2 regions of the Latilactobacillus parafuchuensis genome follow, and region 2 is predicted to be linked to the other one. Evidence: a T-box and tRNA genes for the amino acid it is inferred to sense, from the RefSeq annotation. Region 2 holds a T-box; the other holds one or more tRNA genes.
What was found. The T-box of region 2 lies ahead of pheS (phenylalanine--tRNA ligase subunit alpha). A T-box ahead of a tRNA ligase gene usually reads a tRNA of that ligase, here a tRNA-Phe.

Region 1 (10,931 bases), 960 kb from region 2:
GCAAAAAACACGAACTTTAATTGCTTGAAAGCACAAAAAAAGCTTGGTTGCCCAAGCTTTTTCATTTTCAGAAAACTAATCAGTTAATGACTCGTCGATTGCGTCATCCTAACCCAATCAACTCATTAAATTTTAATCTGCTCTAAAGCCAATCCAAGGCCACTTGCAACCCGTTGCCCATATTCTGGATCTGCTTGATAGAACTGACGAACTTCTCGGATTTGAATGGCCGGTTTAGTCACTTGGCCTAAATTCATGACAATATTGTCAATCAACCGCGTTTGTTCCTCCGCCGACAACAACCGATAAAGACGTCCCGCTGCCGTGTAGTAATCATCATTAACCGCATAATGACCCGTTTTACCCGTTAATTGATCGCCATGGATTTGAGCGGTCGGTACTTCTGTTGGGCCGTCACTACTATTGGGTTCATAATTGATACTGCCATCTTGATTTTGGGCCATCGCGCCATCGCGTGCGTAATTATGCACCGCCACCTGCGGCCGATTAACGGGTAGTTGTTCATAGTTGGCGCCTAACCGATAACGTTCAGCATCTTTATACCCGAATAACCGACCTTGCAACAATTTATCGGGTGAAGCTTCAATTCCAGGTACTAGATTAGCGGGTGAAAACGCCAATTCTTCAATGTCTTCAAAATTATTCGTTGGATTCTCATCGAGCACCATCTGACCAATTTCAATCAACGGATAATCTTTTTGTGAGATGACCTTCGTCACGTCAAAAATATCGTACTTATAATTAAGGCCTTCATCGTATGGCACGATTTGAACGGCCACCGTCCAACTAGGATTATCCTTTTGCTCGATGGCGTTGAACAAATCATTTTGTAAATAATCGGTATCTTGACCAGCCAGTTTAGCGGCCAATTCATTGCTTAAATTATGCACACCCTGATTCGTCTTAAAATGATACTTGACCCAAAATTGTTCGCCGGCGGCATTGACCCATTTAAAGGTATGACTCCCATAGCCATGCATCATCCGATAACTGGCTGGAATCCCACGGTCACTCATCAAAATCGTCACTTGATGGACTGATTCTGGCGATAATGACCAGAAATCCCATTGCATATCCTGACTGCGAGCGTGGGTCCGTGGATCTCTTTTTTGGGAATGAATGAAATCGGGAAACTTCAACGGATCATTCACAAAAAAGACGGGCGTATTATTCCCAACAATATCGTAGTTACCTGCTTCAGTATAAAACTTGACCGCAAACCCCCGCACATCCCGATAAGTATCTGGATAACCGGCTTCACCCGCCACCTGTGAAAACCGGGTGATTAACGGCGTTTGTTTGCCAACACCACTAAAGACCGCGGCTTTAGTATAAGCACTCATATCGCGCGTCACTTTGAAATAACCCTTGGCGCCAGCGCCTTTAGCGTGGACCACCCGTTCAGGAATTCGTTCCCGGTTAAAATGCGCTAATTTTTCCAATAATTGATAGTCTTGAATTAAAACCGGTCCGCGTTGGCCGGCTGTTTGTGAATGTTGGTTGTCCGACCAAGGTTGGCCTTCATTGGTTGTTAAGTGTTCCGTCATCGTCGCCACTTCCCGAAAAAAGATTTTGTACAACCTAATTCTACTGCGCTTACCGGAAATTACAATGATTATGCTCATTCAACCTGATTAATCGTTAAAGTAACCCGGGAAATATTCATCCGCAAAATTACTGTATCCACTATTCTTTTATTGCACAAAAAAGACGTTGTCGATTGGCCAACGTCTTTTCATAATAATTAATTAGATATGTTGGATAATTTGCATCAAGATTGGCACGACGACTACGAATAGAACTGTACTGGTCGTCACCACATTGGTCGCGTATTCAACATCGCCATGCGCTTGACCCACAAGAATTGGTAAGACGGCTAATCCTGGTGTTGCGGCTTGAATGATTAATGTACTTTGTTCAACCGTCGGGATTGTCGCCGTATTCTTGAAGAAGAGCATGATGCCCATCATAATGGCTGGCGCCACGACAAAGCGCCCCAATAAAGCGAGCACTGTATCGCGGTCGAAGTGAATCGACTTCAACCCAGCGTCAGCCAAGATAATCCCAATGTAGATTAATGACATGGGTGTCACAATGCCACCTACCATTGAGAATGTTTTATCAACCAAGTTTGGTAATGGCAGACCGGTTAATAGATAGATTAAGGCTGCTAGGAAGCCAATGAGGGGTGCGGGTAATAATTTACGCCAGTTAAACTTGCCTTTAGCAGCGCCCTTTTCTTTAGTAGGATCATCACTTGAAATGAAGAAGACCCCAATCGCCCAAGTTGAAACCGTATTGGCCACGTAATAAATCAAGAAATAAGGTAAACTCTTATCGCCAAACAAAGCGAGGTTCAATGGTAATCCAATAAAGATTGTATTGGCATTAACAAACATATTGATAAACGTTCCCCGCCGGCCCGGACGAATCCGGAAGATTTTGGTTAAAAGCCATGCGACTAAGTAACCTAAAGCAAAACTGATTAAGACATAGATTAAACCGCCGGATAAACCGACTAATTTTTCACGGGTTAAGTTATCCAAAACCGAAACGAAAATCGATAACGGTAACGCGACGTTCATAATTAAAAATGAAATGCTACCCTTAAAATTGTCATCAAATTTCTTCGAACTCCGTAACCAGAACCCCAATGCGATCACGACCACAATTTCGATCACGCTTGATAAAGATGTTAAAAATGCGTCCAACTCTTTCACACTCCTATTGATTATTTATGCCCAAATTTACTGAACCGTTTTGTATTCTGGTACCCATTTTAAATCAGCAACGGCTTGTTTAATATCCGCAATTGGTTCTTTGTTGATGCCTTGTGCCATTGCACTTTCGGCAACAGCGTTCGCAACCGTTTGTGAGAAAATATCTAGTTTAGTCACTGGTGGCAAGACAGCAGCCCCTGCTTCAGTTGGATCTACAATCCCACCCAATGAATGGGCAGCGGCACTAATCATTTCATCATTTAAAACTTTCGCGGTTGATGCGATCGTGCCTAAACCTAAACCGGGGTAAACTAACGCGTTGTTCGCTTGACCAATTTCATATGTGACACCTTGATAGTCAACTGGTGCAGCCGGAATCCCAGTCGCTACTAGTGCTTGACCGTCAGTCCATTTAATCAAATCTTCCGCAGTCGCTTCAGCTAACTTAGTGGGATTAGACAATGGGAAGATAATTGGCCGTTCAGTATGGGCGGCCATTTCTTTGACAATGTTTTCAGTGAAAGCCCCTGGTTGCGTTGAAGTCCCCACTAAAATAGTTGGGTGGATCGCTTTAACAGCCGCTTCTAATGTCGTTAATTCAGCAGCATTCGCGAATTCACTGCGTTTACGGGCAAATGGTTTTTGTTCAGGTGTTAATTCTGGATCGTCATCAAACAACAACCCTTGTTTATCAACCATGTAAAAACGGCTACGTGCTTCGGCTTCTGACAAACCAGCTTGTTGCATTTCTTCAAAAATCCGATGTGTAATCCCGGCACCAGCGGTCCCAGCACCAAAACTCATATAAACTTGATTGGTCATCTTAGCCCCTGAAATATTTAGCGCACCCATAATCCCGGCTAATGTGATAATCCCAGTCCCTTGAATGTCATCGTTGAAAGTCACGATTTGATCCTTATATTTGTTTAAGAGGTTAGCCGCATTGCTCCGACCAAAATCTTCAAAATGTAAATACAGATTAGGGAATAATGCTTCAGCAGTTTGGACGAATTGATCTACGAAAGCATAATAACGATCCCCACGAACCCGTTCATGACGATTACCTAAATAAAGGTCATCATTCAGTAAACTATCGCGGTTGGTCCCAGCGTCTAAAACAACGGGTAAAACTTGGCTAGGATCAATCCCTGCAGCGGCCGTATAAACCATCAACTTTCCAACTGAGATATCCACACCTTGTGTCCCCCAGTCGCCAATGCCCAAGATTCCTTCACCATCCGTCACAACGATTAACTTAATTTCACGCCCATCAGCAGCGTTCGTTAAAGTCGTCTTCATTGAATCTGGGTCGTCGATGGATAAGAAAGCCGCATTTTGTGGGTTCACGTATAACGCACTGTAGTTTTCAATTGTATCGGCAATCGTTGGATCGTAAACGACTGGCATGAATTCAGCAACGTGTTGACTGAATAGTTTGTAGAATAAAATCCGATTTTCGTTAAATAAAGTCATCAGGAAAATGCGTTGTTCTAACATAGTCATTTTAGTTTGATATTGGGCGTAAGCTTGTTTAACTTGATCAGCCAATGTTTGAACGTGGGGTGGTAACATCCCCGTTAAACCAAATTGGGCGCGTTCTGCCTTAGTAAAAGCCGTGCCTTTGTTTAAAAATGGGTCATTTAAAATTTGTTGTGCGGTTTCCTTCATATCAAAAATCCCCTTTGTCTTTGTTAATATTGCTTAGTATAGAGCAGCCCATATTTGATAGTCAAAACCTCGATCTATGATAAAATAGATTTATATGACCGGTTAAAAGTCAATGATACTAGGAGCTTTTCATGAAAATTAAAGATTTAGACTATTTTACGCAATTAATTAATTTAAAAAATTTTACAGCGGTCGCTAATCATTTTTCGGTGAGTCAACCAACGATTACTTATGCCATTAAACGACTTGAGGCGGAATTTGAGACTGAGCTGATTGTCCGCGATCAATCACACCAAGGGATTATCATCACACCCAGTGGTGAACAGCTCTATCGACACGCCCAAACGATCCTCAAGGAAATCGCCTTAACTGATAAAGATATGGCTCGAATTGCGGCGACTAAACTTAAATTCGGCTTACCCCCGATTATTGGCACATACTATTTCTCAAAATTAGCCCCCAAACTCGTTCAAACGGGGGTTATTAATCAATTCGAAACGATTGAAGCCGGTTCTTCAGAATTATTGGCGGATTTGGAAGCCGGTCGGATTGATGCGGCTTTACTTGGATCGGCGAGCCCACTTAGTACGGATACCATTCAAGCGGACATTATCGAACAACACCGCTTTAAGATTATCGTCAGTCCGAATTCACCGTTGGCTGACCGCCGACAAATCGGATTTGCCGAACTCAAGGATCAACAATTCATCATGCTCGCTGAAGGTTTTGTCCATCCACACGTCTTCAAAGCCCTTTCCAAAGTCAATCGGATTCACCCCAAGGTCGTTTATCGAACGTCTGATGCCAGTATTCTTAAAAGTATGGTCCATGCGGGTGCTGGGATTGGCTTTCTAACCGAAACCGGGGTCACCACCGCCGATGACCTCGTTAGCCTCGATTTAACTGATGAACCACAGCCAACCTTCTACATCTCATTGGCCTACCGGAAAAGCCAGCGTTTCTCTGAAACCCAACAAGCTTTATTAGACAGTTTCATTCAAATCGCGCGGGACTACCGCCTCGATTCAACCCACTAAAAAAACTAGCCTAAAGGCAGACAATTGTCCGCCTTAGGCTAGTTTTTATTTTGAAGTCGTTCGTTTGAATCTTAATAACGGGGTTGCGATGGCGGGCACTAGAATCGCCGCAGCGATAATTTCCAACGTCGCATTGATCGTAAAGGCTGATAACATCACCCAGATTAACTGATTGGCCGATGTGTGGTACAATCCGGCTGCTTGGTGTTGATAGAACAACCACGTCAAACCAATTACTAAGACGGTATTGACCATCGTACTGATGATGGCGATCAGACTCATGGTAAGCGTCTTTTTAGTCGGCGCCTTAGGTAATTTGACCGCTAAGCTGCCCGCAATCAGTCCGACCAATAACCGCGGTAAAATCGCAATGATTGGATTACGAAAAATCAGAATTGCTAACGGATCGGTCGGCATCACATAGGCCCGAATTAGTGAGGTGATTCCCCAAATTGTACCTAAAATCGCACCATCTCGTGGTCCCAGGATAATCGCACCGATAATGACCGTTAAATGAATCGTCGTAATGGCCGGCAGCCCCGGAATCAACGTTAAATTCCCGACCATCGGGACGAAACCTTGAATCAATAATAATGCTGTTAATATCGCCAGGATACTCATGCGATAGGTGTTTAGAAAACGTGGTTGCATACTAGTCTCCAGTATTTAACGCCCCAAAGCCACCATCTGTCCTAATAATTGATTGGTCAACTTAAAAGCTAATTGTGCTACTGTTTCATTATAAAGGGCTAAGTCAGCGGAAGCAAGAACCTGCTTTTGTTCAAAATTAATTTGTTGTTGGCGACATTGTGCCAATAAATCAGCTTCAAAGTTAGTCGTTAATTCCCGATAATGATTATAGTTAGTATCCCCTAACACGGCGACTAACCGGCTTAGCCAATAAATATTATTCGGATCAAAATCAACTGTCGTTTGCCGATAAACCGTTGGCGTCTGATCAACCGCCGCATAAAATGGTACCAAGCCATTAAACGGATTCGGTCCATACGCCAACCAATGAATACCCGCTAATTCAGCCGGCACATCGTTTCGAATCTGCAAAATATGGACTTCTTCATTCCGATTCAACCCAATTGGCCGGTAACGGTGCTGTTCTTCTGGCGTCCCCTGACCGTACGGATCAAACGGCGTGTTTTGATAATGAGCACTTAACATCCATTTAACGTCGGCAATCGTTAATTGCTTATTCGGCTGACAGATAAATGGCAAATCCTGATCTGTCGGCTGTCCACTAGGGTTAAGACTGAAGTGTTGTTGGATGTACCATGCCCGCGGATTATTATAGGCACAATCTTTTTCAGTTGCACTCCCAAAAATATGACGTAGATTAACTTGGTCGCTGTCTGGATTCAAATGGAACTGATCAATCATCGCGGGTAAATCGGCAGCAAATAACGTATCCCCTGATTCAAAATCAAAGTAATCAATGTTAAAACGATTCGGTGCAATCACATACGCATCATCAGGAATCCGAATCGCGGCCCAATGATGGCCCCCAATCGTTTCAAGATACCACACCTCGTCGTGATCGGCAAAGGCAATCCCATTCGGTTCATAGGTCCCATAAGTCTCTAATAGCTGTCCTAACCGACTAACCCCTTCGCGCGCAGTCTGACAATATGGTAATGTAATGCTTAAAAAGTCAGCTTCGCCAATCCCCTCATCTACAAACGGATCAATTGCCAGAATTTCCGGATTAGTCGTAATCGTCTCACAAGCTGTCATGGCGACATTTTGGCTGTTAATCCCAGAACCACCCCAGATGCCATAGGCTGGATCAACGTCCGGTGTTAATGTACATCGTAATGATGAAGTTGGTAAAGGAACCTCAACACCACTCGCTTCTGACCGAAAGACTGCCGGTTGTGCCTCAGGTTGAACTACCACAAACTTCTGCGGATTAGGTCGCCCGTAGCCATCCTCATTACGCGCAATCATCGTTGAACCATCATATGATGCCTTTTTCCCGACTAATACCGTTGTGCAAGAACTCATTTTTTTCTTCATCGATACCACTCCTTATCATCCGACCAAAAAGATTGTTCGTGTATAAGCACTATTCTAACACGGAAACCCAAATTTGTTATACTTATTCTTGAATGTTTTTGCACATTAAAGTCATTATAGCCCATGATGCCATTATATTATGTATATATATTCAATTTTAGTTAGAAACCACAAAAAAACTCAGTAATCTTTATGATTACTGAGTTACCGTTATAATAATTAATACCGGTGATCGGGGTCGAACCGATACTTCCGTGAGGAAACGGGATTTTGAATCCCGCGCGTCTGCCAATTCCGCCACACCGGCATATTGATGAACATTTAGTTAGCGCCTAAACGCAAAGGCGGTAACCGGATTTGAACCGGTGATGAAGGTTTTGCAGACCTCTGCCTTACCACTTGGCTATACCGCCATACAAGAACAAATCCTGTTCTAAATTAAAAAATTGGGCTAGCTGGATTCGAACCAGCGCATGACAGGATCAAAACCTGTTGCCTTACCGCTTGGCCATAGCCCAATGAAAGGGCGGTATATGGGAATCGAACCCATGTGTGTCGGATCCACAAACCGATGTGTTAACCACTTCACCAATACCGCCATAACATGTAATATTATACCATATTCTGCATATTCATGCAAGATATCATATAAACAGGGATAGTAGGAATTGAACCCACACTGACGGTTTTGGAGACCGTAGTTCTACCTTTAAACTATATCCCTATAAAAAATGGAGGAGAGTGGATTCGAACCACCGAACCCGAAGGAGCGGATTTACAGTCCGCCGCGTTTAGCCTCTTCGCTACTCCTCCATAAATGGCGCAGGACAGAATCGAACTGCCGACACATGGAGCTTCAATCCATTGCTCTACCAACTGAGCTACTGAGCCATTTAAACGGTCACAACGGGACTCGAACCCGTGATCTCCTGCGTGACAGGCAGGCGTCCTAACCAGCTAGACCATGCGACCAAATTGCGGGAGTAGGGTTTGAACCTACGACCTTCGGGTTATGAGCCCGACGAGCTACCAGACTGCTCCATCCCGCGATAATATAAAGGAGAATGAGAGATTCGAACTCTCGCGTGGTTTGACCCACCTGACGGTTTTCAAGACCGTTCCCTTCAGCCAGACTTGGGTAATTCTCCATAAGCTATAAAAAAGTAATACCTGTTACAATGACCCGTACGGGATTTGAACCCATGATACCGCCGTGAAAGGGCGGTGTCTTAACCACTTGACCAACGGGCCATACAAAACGGAGAAGGAGGGATTTGAACCCTCGCGCCAGTTTCCCGACCTACACCCTTAGCAGGGGCGCCTCTTCAGCCACTTGAGTACTTCTCCAATATTTAGATAATGGGCCTAAATGGACTCGAACCATCGACCTCACGCTTATCAGGCGTGCGCTCTAACCAGCTGAGCTATAGGCCCATGAAAAGCGGGTGACGAGAATCGGACTCGCGACAACAGCTTGGAAGGCTGTGGTTTTACCACTAAACTACACCCGCATATTCATGATGATATGGCGCAGGACAGAATCGAACTGCCGACACATGGAGCTTCAATCCATTGCTCTACCAACTGAGCTACTGAGCCATTTAAACGGTCACAACGGGACTCGAACCCGTGATCTCCTGCGTGACAGGCAGGCGTCCTAACCAGCTAGACCATGCGACCAAATTGCGGGAGTAGGGTTTGAACCTACGACCTTCGGGTTATGAGCCCGACGAGCTACCAGACTGCTCCATCCCGCGATAATATATATAAGATAATACAACTACAAAATCTCACCAAATGTGATGATGGACCTTGTAGGACTCGAACCTACGACCGGACGGTTATGAGCCGTCTGCTCTAACCAACTGAGCTAAAGGTCCAAGCACTTTAAAACAATAGCGGCGAAGGGGATCGAACCCCCGACCTCCCGGGTATGAACCGGACGCTCTAGCCAGCTGAGCTACACCGCCAAAAAATATATATTGTTGCAATCGGGAAAACAGGATTCGAACCTGCGACCCCCTGGTCCCAAACCAGGTGCTCTACCAAGCTGAGCTATTTCCCGTTCTATGCACCCAGTAGGAGTCGAACCTACAACCTTCTGATTCGTAGTCAGACACTCTATCCAGTTGCGCTATGGGTGCATTTTTCATTATGATGCCGAGGACCGGAATCGAACCGGTACGGTAGTCACCTACCGCAGGATTTTAAGTCCTGTGCGTCTGCCAGTTCCGCCACCCCGGCGATATCATAATGAAAGCGGAAGACGAGATTCGAACTCGCGACCCCCACCATGGCAAGGTGATGTTCTACCACTGAACTACTTCCGCATCTTAATGCCGACTAGACGATTCGAACGCCCGACCCTCTGATTACAAATCAGATGCTCTACCAACTGAGCTAAGTCGGCAAAAAAAATTGCTTTCATTAAAAAAACTATTCAATTGTATGCGGGTGAAGGGACTTGAACCCCCACGTCTATATAGACACTAGAACCTAAATCTAGCGCGTCTGCCAATTCCGCCACACCCGCATTTTCTTGGCGTGTAACTTTGGCCGATGAGTCGTGACAGGCTCGAACTGTCGACCCTCTGATTAAAAGTCAGATGCTCTACCAACTGAGCTAACGACTCAATGGAGGTTACAGGGCTCGAACCTGTGACCCTCTGCTTGTAAGGCAGATGCTCTCCCAGCTGAGCTAAACCTCCATCAAATATAGCGTGGCAACGTCCTATCCTCGCAGGTAGTTTCCCACCAACTACTATCGGCGCTAAGAAGCTTAACTTCTGTGTTCGACATGGGAACAGGTGTATCCTTCTTGCTATCGCCACCACACTATTTGTGCTATTCGCACTGAGAAGAACTTCGTTCTCTCAAAACTGCATAATAAGTAATATCATCTCAAAAGCCTAAAACATTGCACCTTTGGTTAAGTCCTCGACCGATTAGTACTAGTCCGCTCCATACATCGCTGTACTTCCACTCCTAGCCTATCTACCTGATCATCTTTCAGGGGTCTTACTTCCATAAAGGAATGGGAAATCTCATCTCGAGGGGGGCTTCACACTTAGATGCTTTCAGCGTTTATCCCTTCCATACATAGCTACCCAGCGATGCTCCTGGCGGAACAACTGGTACACCAGAGGTATGTCCATCCCGGTCCTCTCGTACTAAGGACAGCTCCTCTCAAATTTCCTGCGCCCGCGACGGATAGGGACCGAACTGTCTCACGACGTTCTGAACCCAGCTCGCGTACCGCTTTAATGGGCGAACAGCCCAACCCTTGGGACCGACTACAGCCCCAGGATGCGATGAGCCGACATCGAGGTGCCAAACCTCCCCGTCGATGTGGACTCTTGGGGGAGATAAGCCTGTTATCCCCAGGGTAGCTTTTATCCGTTGAGCGATGGCCCTTCCATACGGAACCACCGGATCACTAAGTCCGACTTTCGTCCCT
Region 2 (10,931 bases):
AAGTTACAACTTACTCCGTAACGTCGTCGGTTTATCAGTTGAAGAAATTGCCGCGGTCTTCCAAGAATGGAATCACGGCGAATTGGATAGTTATCTAATGCAAATTACAGCTGATATTTTGACCCGTAAAGATGATTTAGAAACTGGTAAACCAATTGTTGACGTGATTTTAGATGCAGCTGGCAATAAGGGGACTGGTAAATGGAGTTCCCAAAGCGCGCTTGAATTAGGTGTGCCCCAATCCTTGATTACTGAATCAGTTTATGCGCGTTATATTTCAGCGATGAAGGACGAACGAGTTGCGGCTAGCAAGATTTTACCAGCCCCAACGGTTGCTAAATTTAGTGGCGATCAAAAAGCGATGATTGAAAAGATTCGCCAAGCCCTCTATTTCAGTAAAATCATGAGTTATGCCCAAGGTTTCGAACAAATGCGGGTGGCTTCAGATCATTATGATTGGTCATTAAATTATGGTGAAATCGCTAAGATTTGGCGTGAAGGTTGTATCATTCGTGCGCGTTTCTTACAAAAGATTACCGATGCCTTTGATCATCAATCTGATTTAAATAATTTATTATTAGACGACTATTTCTTAGACATTACTAAAAATTATCAAGGCGCCGTTCGTGATGTGGCTGCTTTAGCCATTCAACAAGGCGTCCCAGCACCTGGTTTAACAGCAGCGATTACGTACTTTGATTCATATCGTTCAGAAGTCTTACCCGCTAATTTAATCCAAGCACAACGCGATTATTTTGGTGCACATACTTATCAACGAACTGATCGTGAAGGAACGTTCCATTATACTTGGTATCAAGAACAATAAGGTAACACTAAGTTACGATTCGACAAGCATCTTAGGCCACTAAATGGCTAGGGTGCTTGTTTAATTTGATTAAAATTTAAGGGGTATCCTGAAGTAGATAATGAGCTAGGGCTAGCTAGTTTAGTTAGTTATTTAGACTAATCTATGCTAAAATAATAAAGAGAATATTCTGTGTAACATTAATTGATGATGAGTAAAGGTCTCATTATAATGAGCGTTTATGGCAGACATCAAATTTCGTTTCTGGGGAGTGACCACATGAGTCGCATATTAATTATTGAAGATGAAAAGAATTTAGCACGATTTGTAGAATTAGAGCTAAAACATGAAGGTTATGAAACCGAGGTTCATTTTAATGGGCGAACTGGTTTGGAAGCTGCTTTAAGTGAAGAATGGGATGCCATTTTATTAGATTTAATGTTGCCAGAATTAAACGGGTTAGAGGTTTGTCGCCGAGTGCGCCAAGTCAAGAATACACCGATTATTATGATGACTGCGCGTGATTCAGTGATTGATCGCGTTTCTGGCCTTGATCATGGGGCTGATGATTATATCGTTAAACCGTTTGCGATTGAAGAATTATTAGCTCGGTTACGTGCATTATTGCGCCGAATTGATATTGAAGGCGAACATAATGCGACGAAACAAACGACGGTGACTTATCGCGATTTAACAATCGAAAAAGAAAATCGAGTTGTGCGTCGTGGTGATGATATCATCGAATTAACCAAGCGGGAATATGAATTACTTCTAACATTAATGGAAAACGTCAACGTTGTTTTAGCGCGTGATGTGCTATTAAGCAAGGTTTGGGGTTATGATTCGGACGTCGAAACAAACGTGGTTGATGTTTATATTCGTTATCTAAGAAATAAAATTGATCGTGCTGGCGAACAAAGTTACATCCAAACGGTTCGTGGTACGGGTTATGTGATGCGCTCTTGATGAACGCCGAACAAGACCAACCCATTGAAGTTGTTAATAAGGGTCGAAAAATATCGCTAAAAGTAAAATGGGCAGCTGCCGTCGGGTTAGCCATCTTTATTACTTTTGCGATTTTTTCAATTGTGATTTCGAGTAGTATTTCAAATATTTTACTCAATAAAGAAGTCGACAATGTCCATGATACGGTTCTAGTAATCCAACAGCGGCTAGCGCAAGCTGATCAACCCCTATCGACCCAATACGTGACTAATCAGTTAGATCCCGAATTACGGGGCTCTAAATCAATTTATCAAGATACTGCCTTAATGCGTTTAGCCCAACAAGATATCACGGTTAAAGTCTTTAATGCTGACAAACATGGGGTTTTTGCCTCGCGGGGTTCCGTTGGGACTTTTCCAAAGGGCGATAGTAATACACTGAGACGTCAAAATACGTTTGGGCAAACGCGCTTAGTGGGCATCCGGCCGATTAAAGCGGGCCGTTCCGGTAAAGTGATAGGGTACGTCCAAGTCCTGAATAATCTACGCGATTATAATCATGCGATGAATGAATTACGGATTGTATTAGTCGTCGTGGTTTTGTTCGCGATGTTATTTAGTGTCGTGATTGGGTATTTATTGGCGAATCAATTTTTACAACCGATTGAAGTCATGAAACAGACGATTGAAACGATTAATTTAGAACCGAATTCAGCTGTCAGAATTCCGAAAACAGGACGTAGTCAAGATGAATTGTCCGAATTAGGTTTGGCGTTTAATGCGATGCTCAATCGAATTCAACATTATTTTGAACAACAAGACCAATTTGTGAGTGACGTCTCGCATGAATTACGGACGCCGGTCGCGATTATTGAAGGCCATCTCCAACTATTAAATCGTTGGGGTAAGGATGATCCAGAAGTACTTGCTGAATCATTAGCGGCTTCGTTACAGGAAATATTGCGCATGAAGAATTTAATTCAAGAGATGTTAGATTTGACGCGTGCGGACCAAGCAGTGACTGAAGGGACCGCGGAAGTCACCGATGTCGGTGAAGTTGTGTTACAGAATTACCACAACTTTGAAATGCTCTATCCTGATTTTACGTTTATTTTAGACGATGATTTACATCAACCGGCGTTAGTCAACGTCAATCGCAATCACTTGGAACAAATTATGATTATTTTATTGGATAATGCGATTAAATATACAACGACTCGCAAAGAAATTCACATCGCGGTTGCTAGTGATGAACGTTACGCGCAGGTTGCCGTTCAAGATTTCGGCGAAGGGATTTCTGAAGATGATAAGAAACGGGTTTTTCACCGTTTCTACCGGGTCGATAAAGCGCGTAGTCGCGAGAAGGGTGGCAATGGCTTAGGCTTAGCCATCGCGCAACAATTAGTTGAAGGCTATGAAGGCAATGTGTCGCTAGAAAGTAGCGTCGGGCATGGTTCGGTCTTCCGGATTGAACTTCCCTTAAAACTAACTTCAACGACTGAACAACCAGAAGAAAACCATTAAAAAAACAGGGGTCATCGCTTTGAATTAAGCGATGACCCCTGTTTTTTTGATTTAAGCTTGTGGTTTATGGTTTTGTTTACCAGAATTACGTTTGTGGCCAGTCGTTGTGGATGAATGGTCATTAGTGTTGACGTTTGTTTCACTAGCAGCCTGCGCGGGTTTAACGGTTTGTTTGTTAAACATTTCGCGGGTCACGACTGTGACAATTGGATTTTCAGCAATTTCAGCATCAACCCGTTTTTTAACACGGGGCATGATGACGAAAGTGGTGAGGATTTGTTGAATAATCATGATCATCCCACCAGCCAAGAAGTAAAGTGCTAAGCCGGCTGGGGCGAATAATGAAATGAAGAACGTAATGGCTGGGCTCATAAGAACCGTTGTTTGCATTTGTTTCTTTTGTTCTGCGGGCATGCCAACGAGTGACAATGCGCTTTGACCAACGTAGAATAAGGTGGCTACAATTGTAATAATGATGTTCGGTTGGCCTAAGCCAATGCCCAAGAAATGACTGCTCGAAATTTCTGGTGAATATTGAATCGCTTGGTATAAGCCGGAGAAAATTGGTAATTGAATGATTAACGTTAAGCAACCGAGACTAGGCATCATACTTGAGCCATTCTCTTTGTAAACTTTCATCATTAATTGGCTTAATTCTGCCTTTTCTTCAGGTGAAGTGGCGACTTTTTGTTGTTCTTGAATAATATCTAATTGCGGTTTTAAACGACGGGTCTTTTCTTGTTGTTCCGTCATCTTATTCGATTGATTGAGCATCAATGGTAATAGAATCATCCGGACCACGAAGGTGATGATGATGATTGCCCAGCCGTAGCCGTTCAACCCACCAAAGAAGTTCGCGATGCTTTCCATTAAATGCTGTAAAGGTAATGCGATGTACTTGTAAGATGACCCGTAAATCAAACCAGTTGGAATCTTAGGATGGGCGCTCATCTTTTGGGGCACACAGCCAGCCAAGAAGAACGTCATCGTCAATGCTAACATTGCAAGCGTTGCAATGCGTTTATTTTTTTTCATAAATTTAACCCTCTCAAGTAAAGTTTCAACAAGAGTAACTATACTGGAAGGAACGCTGAATTTCAACCAACAACCGAAAATTTACGACACGGTGACACATCGGTTAGCTCGGTTTGAACCAATTTAGTAACGTGTCCACTAGGGCTCGGCGACGCTTTAACGGCTCCAATAAATTGGGTTAAAATAGCGGATTCACCAATCGCAATAATTTTGACGGAACCATCGGCTTGGTTGGCAACGGTGCCTTTAATCCCGAGTTGGTCCGCAACGAGTTTAGTCATCCAGCGAAAGCCGACGCCTTGCACGCGACCATAAACGTTTAATTGCACTGCTTTTTTCATCTCAATCACCTCAAATACTATTGTAAGCTGTTCTGGTCATTTTGGCGACCAATAAGAATGGTCCCCATAGCTATTGGGGGGCAAATCGCGTATAATAATAGGTACTAAATAGACTGGAGCACATTATGGAATACATTCAATCGAACCAAAACGCTAAGATTAAAGCTGCTAAAAAATTAACGGTTAAAAAGAATCAACGTAAGGAAAATACTTATTTATTAGAAGGTTGGCATCTCGTGCAAGAAGCCATCCAAAGTAAAGCGACGATTCGTCAAATTTTTGCAACGGATAAATATGTTGAAGAACGGGCTTTACGTGGTTTCTACGATCAAACCTTTGAAATTGCCCCAGAAGTGGCGCAACATTTAAGTGAAACTAAAGCTCCTCAAGGCATCTTTGCAGTCGTTGAACTGGTTGAAAATACCGTACCAGAAACGTTAGAAGGCCGTTATCTCTTATTAGACGCCGTTCAAGATCCTGGTAACATTGGCACGATGATTCGGACAGCGGACGCTGCTGGGTTTGCTGGTGTGGTCTTAGGTGAAGGCAGTGTTGATTTATATAATCCTAAATTGTTACGGTCAATGCAAGGTAGCCATTTCCATTTGCCCGTTTATCAAGGTAAGTTACTGGACTGGGTTAAACGATTCCAACATCAATCAGTCCCCGTTTACGGCACTGAATTAAACCAATCAGCGATTAGCTATCAAGCTGTCCCTAAGTCTGATAATTTGGCTTTGATTTTAGGCAATGAAGGCAATGGTGTCAGTGTTGATCTATTGCTCGCTGCTGATGATAATTTATACATTCCAATTCCAGGACATGCCGAATCATTAAACGTGGCAGTCGCTGCTGGGATTCTGATGTTTAAATTAATCGAAGGCTAAATCGTTAAGTTTTTCTAATAGTCAAAACTTTTTAAGGCGTTTAACTTCTTTTTTAATGTAAAAGCTGTTATCCTATGGGCAGAATTTAATTTAAATCATGTCAGGAGTCTTTGAATGAATACATCTGCTAAATGGTCCACTGATGAAACGTACATGGCAATTATTGCCGATTTGTTAGAGAAACCAGAAGTGCAACAGTTGGCTAATTACACCCAACATCATCATTCTGACCGGTTGGAACATTCTTTGAGTGTCTCTTACCGGAGCTACGAAGTCGCCCTTAAATGGCACCTAAACGCGCGTTCAATCGCACGGGCGGGGTTATTGCATGATTTATTCTATTACGATTGGCGCGACACTAAATTTGATTTAGGCACCCACGCGTACGTGCATCCCCGAATTGCCTTGCGCAATGCGGAGAAGCTAACTGAGTTGTCACCACTGGAAAAAGACATCATTGTTAAACACATGTGGGGCGCAACGGTTGGTTTACCGCATTATCGGGAAAGTTACATTGTCTCATTGGTCGATGATTATTGTGCAATTACTGAATTTTGTTCACCCGTTTGGCAAAAGATGAAGAAGCGTTGGTCTAAACCAGTTGCGTCATCACAAATCAATAAATAGCTTAGGCTAAAAGATTGATTTTTGAAACAATATTCAGTACACTTATTATTAATAAGTGTGAGGTGAAAAAAATGGATATGATTAAGGAAAAGGCAACTTCTGACTGTCAGAAGGCCTTTCAACTTTGTCCTAAATTTGAAAAAACATTTTCAATTCTAGGTAAGAAGTGGAATGGTCTGATCATAGATGTCCTATTAGAAAACGGAACTCAACGGTTTAAAAATTTAGTGCATAGTGTCCCAAAATGCAGCGACCGCGTCTTAGTCGAACGACTAAAGGAACTCGAACAGGTTGGCGTTGTTGACCGAATAACAAGTACGGATTCGGCATTAATTGAATACCGTTTAACCGCCAAAGGTGAAGAATTAGCACCCGTAATGGCGGCTGTCCACCAGTGGTCTGATAAGTGGTGTGACCCAGAAGATGAGTTGCGAAATTGATTAAATTACGCTAAAATAGAATTATTAAAACAAAGACGAAAAAGAGTAACCTATTAAGCCGTTTTAACAGGGAGAATAACCAGTTGACTGGAAGTTATTCAAACGGGGTTAGGTGAAGTTCACTTTCAGAGTTGACTAATCAGTCCGGTGTTGCCCGTTATGCAATTTTGAGTGTACAGTTACCATAACTGTAAACTAGGGTGGTACCGCGAAGCTTCGTCCCTTTTGAGGGATGGGGCTTTTTTTGTTGTTAAAAATAAGGAGGTCAAAGCATGTCATTAAAAGAACAGTTAGAAGCCTTGCAACAAAAAAGTTTGCAAGAGATTCAAAAAGTCGTTGATCTAGACGCGTTAAATCAAATTCGGGTTGAAGTATTAGGTAAAAAAGGTCCGATTACCGAAGTATTACGGGGGATGCGTGATCTTAGTAATGAAGAACGGCCTAAAGTTGGTGCATTTGCCAATGAAATTAAGGTTGATTTAGCGCAAGCCATCGAAGCTCGTAAAGCTGAATTAGAAGCTAAGAAGGCGTCAGCACAATTAGCCCATGAAACACTGGACGTGACGTTGCCAGGTCAACCAGTGACCAAAGGCACCCCGCACGTGTTAACCCAAGTCATCGATGATTTAGAAGACTTATTTGTTGGGATGGGATACCAAGTCATCGCTGGGTACGAAGTTGAAGATGAGAAGCATAACTTTGAAATGCTCAATATTCCGGCCAATCATCCGGCTCGCGATATGCAAGACACGTTTTACATCACGAAAGATACGTTGATGCGGACGCACATGTCACCTAACGAAGCGCGCGATTTAGAAAGCCATGATTTTGCTAACGGTCCAATTCGCATGATTAGCCCCGGTCGGGTTTATCGTCGCGATACCGATGATGCGACCCATTCACATCAATTTTATCAAATGGAAGGCCAAGTGATTGATAAGCACATTACGATGGCTGACTTGAAGGGGACACTCGAATACACGATTCGCCACATCTTTGGTGAAGATCGTCAATTACGTTTCCGTCCTAGCTATTTCCCATTTACGGAACCCTCTGTCGAAGTGGATATTTCATGTTTCCGTTGTAATGGTCAAGGCTGTAACGTCTGCAAACAAACCGGCTGGATTGAAGTCTTAGGGGCTGGGATGACCCATCCGAACGTCTTAAAAGCCGCTGGTGTTGATCCTGACGTTTATGGTGGTTTTGCCTTTGGTCTCGGAATTGACCGCTTTGCAATGTTGAAATATGGTGTGGATGATATTCGAAACTTCTACTTAAATGATGTTCGATTCTTAAATCAATTCACACAGGAGGGCTAATTCATGAAAGTATCTTATAACTGGTTAAAAGACTATCTAGATTTAACAACAGAACCAACCGCGTTAGCTGAAAAAATTACCCGGACAGGGATTGAAGTCGCTGGCGTGACCCAAATGAGCGCTGGTCTGAAAAAAATTGTGGTTGGGCATATTTTAAGTTGCCAACCTCATCCAGATTCAGATCATTTAAACGTCTGCCAAGTCGATGTCGGTGAAGACGAACCGTTCCAGATCGTCTGTGGCGCGCCGAACGTGGCCGCCGGACAAGATGTGATTGTCGCGTTACCAAATTCACGAATTGCCGATAACGTTAAAATAAAAAAAGGTAAGATGCGCGGCGTGGCTTCCATGGGCATGATTTGTGGCCTCCAAGAAATTGGTTTTGCTGACAGCGTTGTCCCCAAAGCTTATGTCGATGGGATTTTTGTTTTCCCAGAAAGTATTGAACCCGGCACTGAAGTCTATGAAGCCCTTGGGATGACCGATTCAATCATTGATTTAGATCTAACCGCTAACCGCGCGGATGCGATGGGGATGCACGGTGTGGCCCATGAAGTGGCTGCCATTGAAGATATAAAACCGCATTTTGAAACCGTGACGGTTGCTGAAAGTGACGTGACAACGGCGTCACAAATTAGCGCTAAAGTGGCGGATTCAACCTTAGCCCCTAGCTATCAATTACGAATGGTTCAAAATGTGACGATTCAACCCAGTCCACTCTGGTTACAAACCCGTTTATGGCACGCTGGAATTCGGCCAATTAACAATTTAGTCGATGTCACTAATTATATGATGTTGACTTACGGTCAACCATTGCACGCTTTTGATGCCAATACACTAACGGGCACTGATAAACAAATTGAAGTCCGGTTAGCACAAGCCGGTGAAAAACTAACGACTTTAGATGAAGCCGAACATGAATTAACCACTGAAGATATTGTGATTACCGATGGCCACCAACCAATCGCTTTAGCGGGTGTTATGGGTGGTTTGGCTTCAGAAATCACACCGCAAACGACGAATGTGATTATCGAAGCGGCCATTTTTGAACGGACAGCGGTGCGTAAAACAGCCCAACGGCATAATTTAAGATCCGATGCGTCATCACGCTTTGAAAAAGGCGTCAACGTAGCCGATGTTCAAGTGGCGTTAGATGCTGCGGCAGCCATGATGGCTGAATTAGGCAACGGGCAGGCGACTGCTGGGATTGTGAGTCCAACTCAATTGGCACCCACAGCTAAAGTAGTTGAAATTGACGCCCAACGGATTAATCATGTATTAGGCACTGATTTAACGATTGAAACGATGATTACGTTATTAAACCGCTTTGGTTTTGATGTTGCAAATAAGGATGGCCATTTAATCGTGACCGTGCCTGCGCGTCGTTGGGATATCGAAATTGAAGCCGATGTGATTGAAGAAGTCGCTCGTTTATATGGTTACGATAATTTACCAAGTACGTTACCAACGGGTGCCATGACAACTGGGGCGTTAAATGCAGCCCAAAAAGCCCTACGACACACGCGCCATTTCTTAGAAGGCGCTGGTTTAACCCAAGCAATTAGTTACGCGTTAACCACGCCAGAAAAGGCGCAACAATTCATGTTACGACCCGCGACAGCGACCGTTCTAGATTGGCCAATGACGCAAGATCATTCGGATTTAAGAATGAATTTAATCACTGGTTTGTTGGATGATGCGGCCTACAATGTCGCTCGTAAACAAACTGATTTAGCGTTATACGAACAAGGTCGGGTTTTCTTGAAGACGACGGCTGAACAAGATCGGCCTCATGAATTAGAATACGTCGCTGGCTTGTTAAGCGGCAACCGCCAAGTTAAATCATGGCAAGTAACCGCTGAAGTGGTTGATTTTTATACGATTAAAGGCGTTGTTGATGCTTTATTAGCAAGCTACAATTTAGTCGATGATGTGCGCTATGTTGCGACGAGTGAATTTGCTGAGATGCACCCAGGCCGAACAGCCGCAGTCTATGTTGGTGAAATTTTGGTCGGTTTTGTCGGCCAAATTCATCCGCAAATTGCTAAAGCAAATCATTTAAAAGAAACTTATGTTTTCCAAATTGATATTGCGCAAATTCTAGCCTTACCAGCGCAAACGTTAATTGCTAAACTAGCGCCTAAATTCCCAGAAATCACTCGGGATATCGCGCTACAAGTCGCTGAATCGGTGACAAACGCTGATTTAGTGGCAGCGATTCAAGCCAAGGGTGGCCAACATTTGGTGTCCGTTCAATTGTTTGATGTCTATGTAGGGAGTCATATTGAAGCCGGTGAGAAATCAATGGCGTATACGTTGACGTATCTCAATGAAAGCGCGACGTTGACCGAAGAAGAAGTCAATGCTGCATTTGAAAAAGTCGTTGCCCATTTAGTGGCCACTTTTGACGCAAAAGTACGTTAATACCGAATCTTTAATGCAATTTATAAAATTTTTGGTATAATGTCTTAAGGATTGTATTTAAAAGTTTTATTAGGAGGTCATCCTTTGAAGAAAGCTGATCAAAAGGAGCCAGTTGAACAAACATCAGAACAATTATATGCAGAACGACGGGCTGAGAAAAAAGCGGCCAATAAAATTGTTTATTGGATTATTGGGATCGCACTAGCCCTTGTTGTGATCATTGGTTTAATGGGATATCGGTATGTCCAAACCTCATTAAAACCCTATAATACAACGGCTAAAACTGAAATTACGGTCAAGATTCCGAATGGGTCAACCAATAAGGAAATTGCGGCTATTTTACAAGAAAAGAAATTAATTAAGAGCGCAACGGTTTTCAATTACTACGTTAAAACCCATAATTTTTCGGATTTCCAAGCGGGTTATCATGTATTGAAACAATCAATGGGCTTTGAAAAGATTATTTCAAACTTGCAAAAAGAAGGCACACCAACCCGACCACGAGATGTGACCGGTAAGGTCTTGGTTAAAGAAGGGGTCACGCTGGAAGAAATCGCAACGGCGGTTGGTAAGAATACTAAGTAT

Region 1: it has a tRNA-Phe gene. The T-box ahead of pheS (phenylalanine--tRNA ligase subunit alpha) is inferred to sense a tRNA for this amino acid. The anticodon was not compared.

Annotation. Positions count from the first base shown of each region.
Region 1 is NZ_CM143875.1:348,355-359,285, forward strand. It holds gene ACVPPQ_RS01930 (catalase) at 126-1,568, opposite strand; gene ACVPPQ_RS01935 (AEC family transporter) at 1,770-2,732, opposite strand; gene ACVPPQ_RS01940 (malolactic enzyme) at 2,769-4,409, opposite strand; gene ACVPPQ_RS01945 (LysR family transcriptional regulator) at 4,541-5,446, shown strand; gene ACVPPQ_RS01950 (ECF transporter S component) at 5,492-6,097, opposite strand; gene ACVPPQ_RS01955 (C69 family dipeptidase) at 6,113-7,474, opposite strand; tRNA gene ACVPPQ_RS01960 (tRNA-Leu) at 7,698-7,781, opposite strand; tRNA gene ACVPPQ_RS01965 (tRNA-Cys) at 7,817-7,887, opposite strand; tRNA gene ACVPPQ_RS01970 (tRNA-Gln) at 7,921-7,992, opposite strand; tRNA gene ACVPPQ_RS01975 (tRNA-His) at 8,000-8,072, opposite strand; tRNA gene ACVPPQ_RS01980 (tRNA-Trp) at 8,128-8,198, opposite strand; tRNA gene ACVPPQ_RS01985 (tRNA-Tyr) at 8,207-8,287, opposite strand; tRNA gene ACVPPQ_RS01990 (tRNA-Phe) at 8,293-8,365, opposite strand; tRNA gene ACVPPQ_RS01995 (tRNA-Asp) at 8,373-8,446, opposite strand; tRNA gene ACVPPQ_RS02000 (tRNA-Met) at 8,450-8,523, opposite strand; tRNA gene ACVPPQ_RS02005 (tRNA-Ser) at 8,533-8,622, opposite strand; tRNA gene ACVPPQ_RS02010 (tRNA-Glu) at 8,654-8,725, opposite strand; tRNA gene ACVPPQ_RS02015 (tRNA-Ser) at 8,734-8,821, opposite strand; tRNA gene ACVPPQ_RS02020 (tRNA-Ile) at 8,835-8,908, opposite strand; tRNA gene ACVPPQ_RS02025 (tRNA-Gly) at 8,915-8,985, opposite strand; tRNA gene ACVPPQ_RS02030 (tRNA-Phe) at 9,001-9,073, opposite strand; tRNA gene ACVPPQ_RS02035 (tRNA-Asp) at 9,081-9,154, opposite strand; tRNA gene ACVPPQ_RS02040 (tRNA-Met) at 9,158-9,231, opposite strand; tRNA gene ACVPPQ_RS02045 (tRNA-Ile) at 9,281-9,354, opposite strand; tRNA gene ACVPPQ_RS02050 (tRNA-Met) at 9,371-9,444, opposite strand; tRNA gene ACVPPQ_RS02055 (tRNA-Pro) at 9,466-9,539, opposite strand; tRNA gene ACVPPQ_RS02060 (tRNA-Arg) at 9,545-9,618, opposite strand; tRNA gene ACVPPQ_RS02065 (tRNA-Leu) at 9,633-9,718, opposite strand; tRNA gene ACVPPQ_RS02070 (tRNA-Gly) at 9,733-9,804, opposite strand; tRNA gene ACVPPQ_RS02075 (tRNA-Thr) at 9,812-9,884, opposite strand; tRNA gene ACVPPQ_RS02080 (tRNA-Leu) at 9,924-10,007, opposite strand; tRNA gene ACVPPQ_RS02085 (tRNA-Lys) at 10,035-10,107, opposite strand; tRNA gene ACVPPQ_RS02090 (tRNA-Val) at 10,110-10,182, opposite strand; rRNA gene rrf (5S ribosomal RNA) at 10,193-10,309, opposite strand; rRNA gene ACVPPQ_RS02100 (23S ribosomal RNA) at 10,400-10,931, opposite strand, start outside.
Region 2 is NZ_CM143875.1:1,641,378-1,652,308, forward strand. It holds gene gndA (NADP-dependent phosphogluconate dehydrogenase) at 1-826, shown strand, start outside; gene ACVPPQ_RS08105 (response regulator transcription factor) at 1,085-1,771, shown strand; gene ACVPPQ_RS08110 (HAMP domain-containing sensor histidine kinase) at 1,771-3,273, shown strand; gene yidC (membrane protein insertase YidC) at 3,325-4,308, opposite strand; gene ACVPPQ_RS08120 (acylphosphatase) at 4,371-4,649, opposite strand; gene ACVPPQ_RS08125 (TrmH family RNA methyltransferase) at 4,775-5,536, shown strand; gene ACVPPQ_RS08130 (HD domain-containing protein) at 5,651-6,163, shown strand; gene ACVPPQ_RS08135 (winged helix-turn-helix transcriptional regulator) at 6,235-6,603, shown strand; T-box leader at 6,627-6,830, shown strand; gene pheS (phenylalanine--tRNA ligase subunit alpha) at 6,876-7,922, shown strand; gene pheT (phenylalanine--tRNA ligase subunit beta) at 7,926-10,346, shown strand; gene mltG (endolytic transglycosylase MltG) at 10,431-10,931, shown strand, end outside.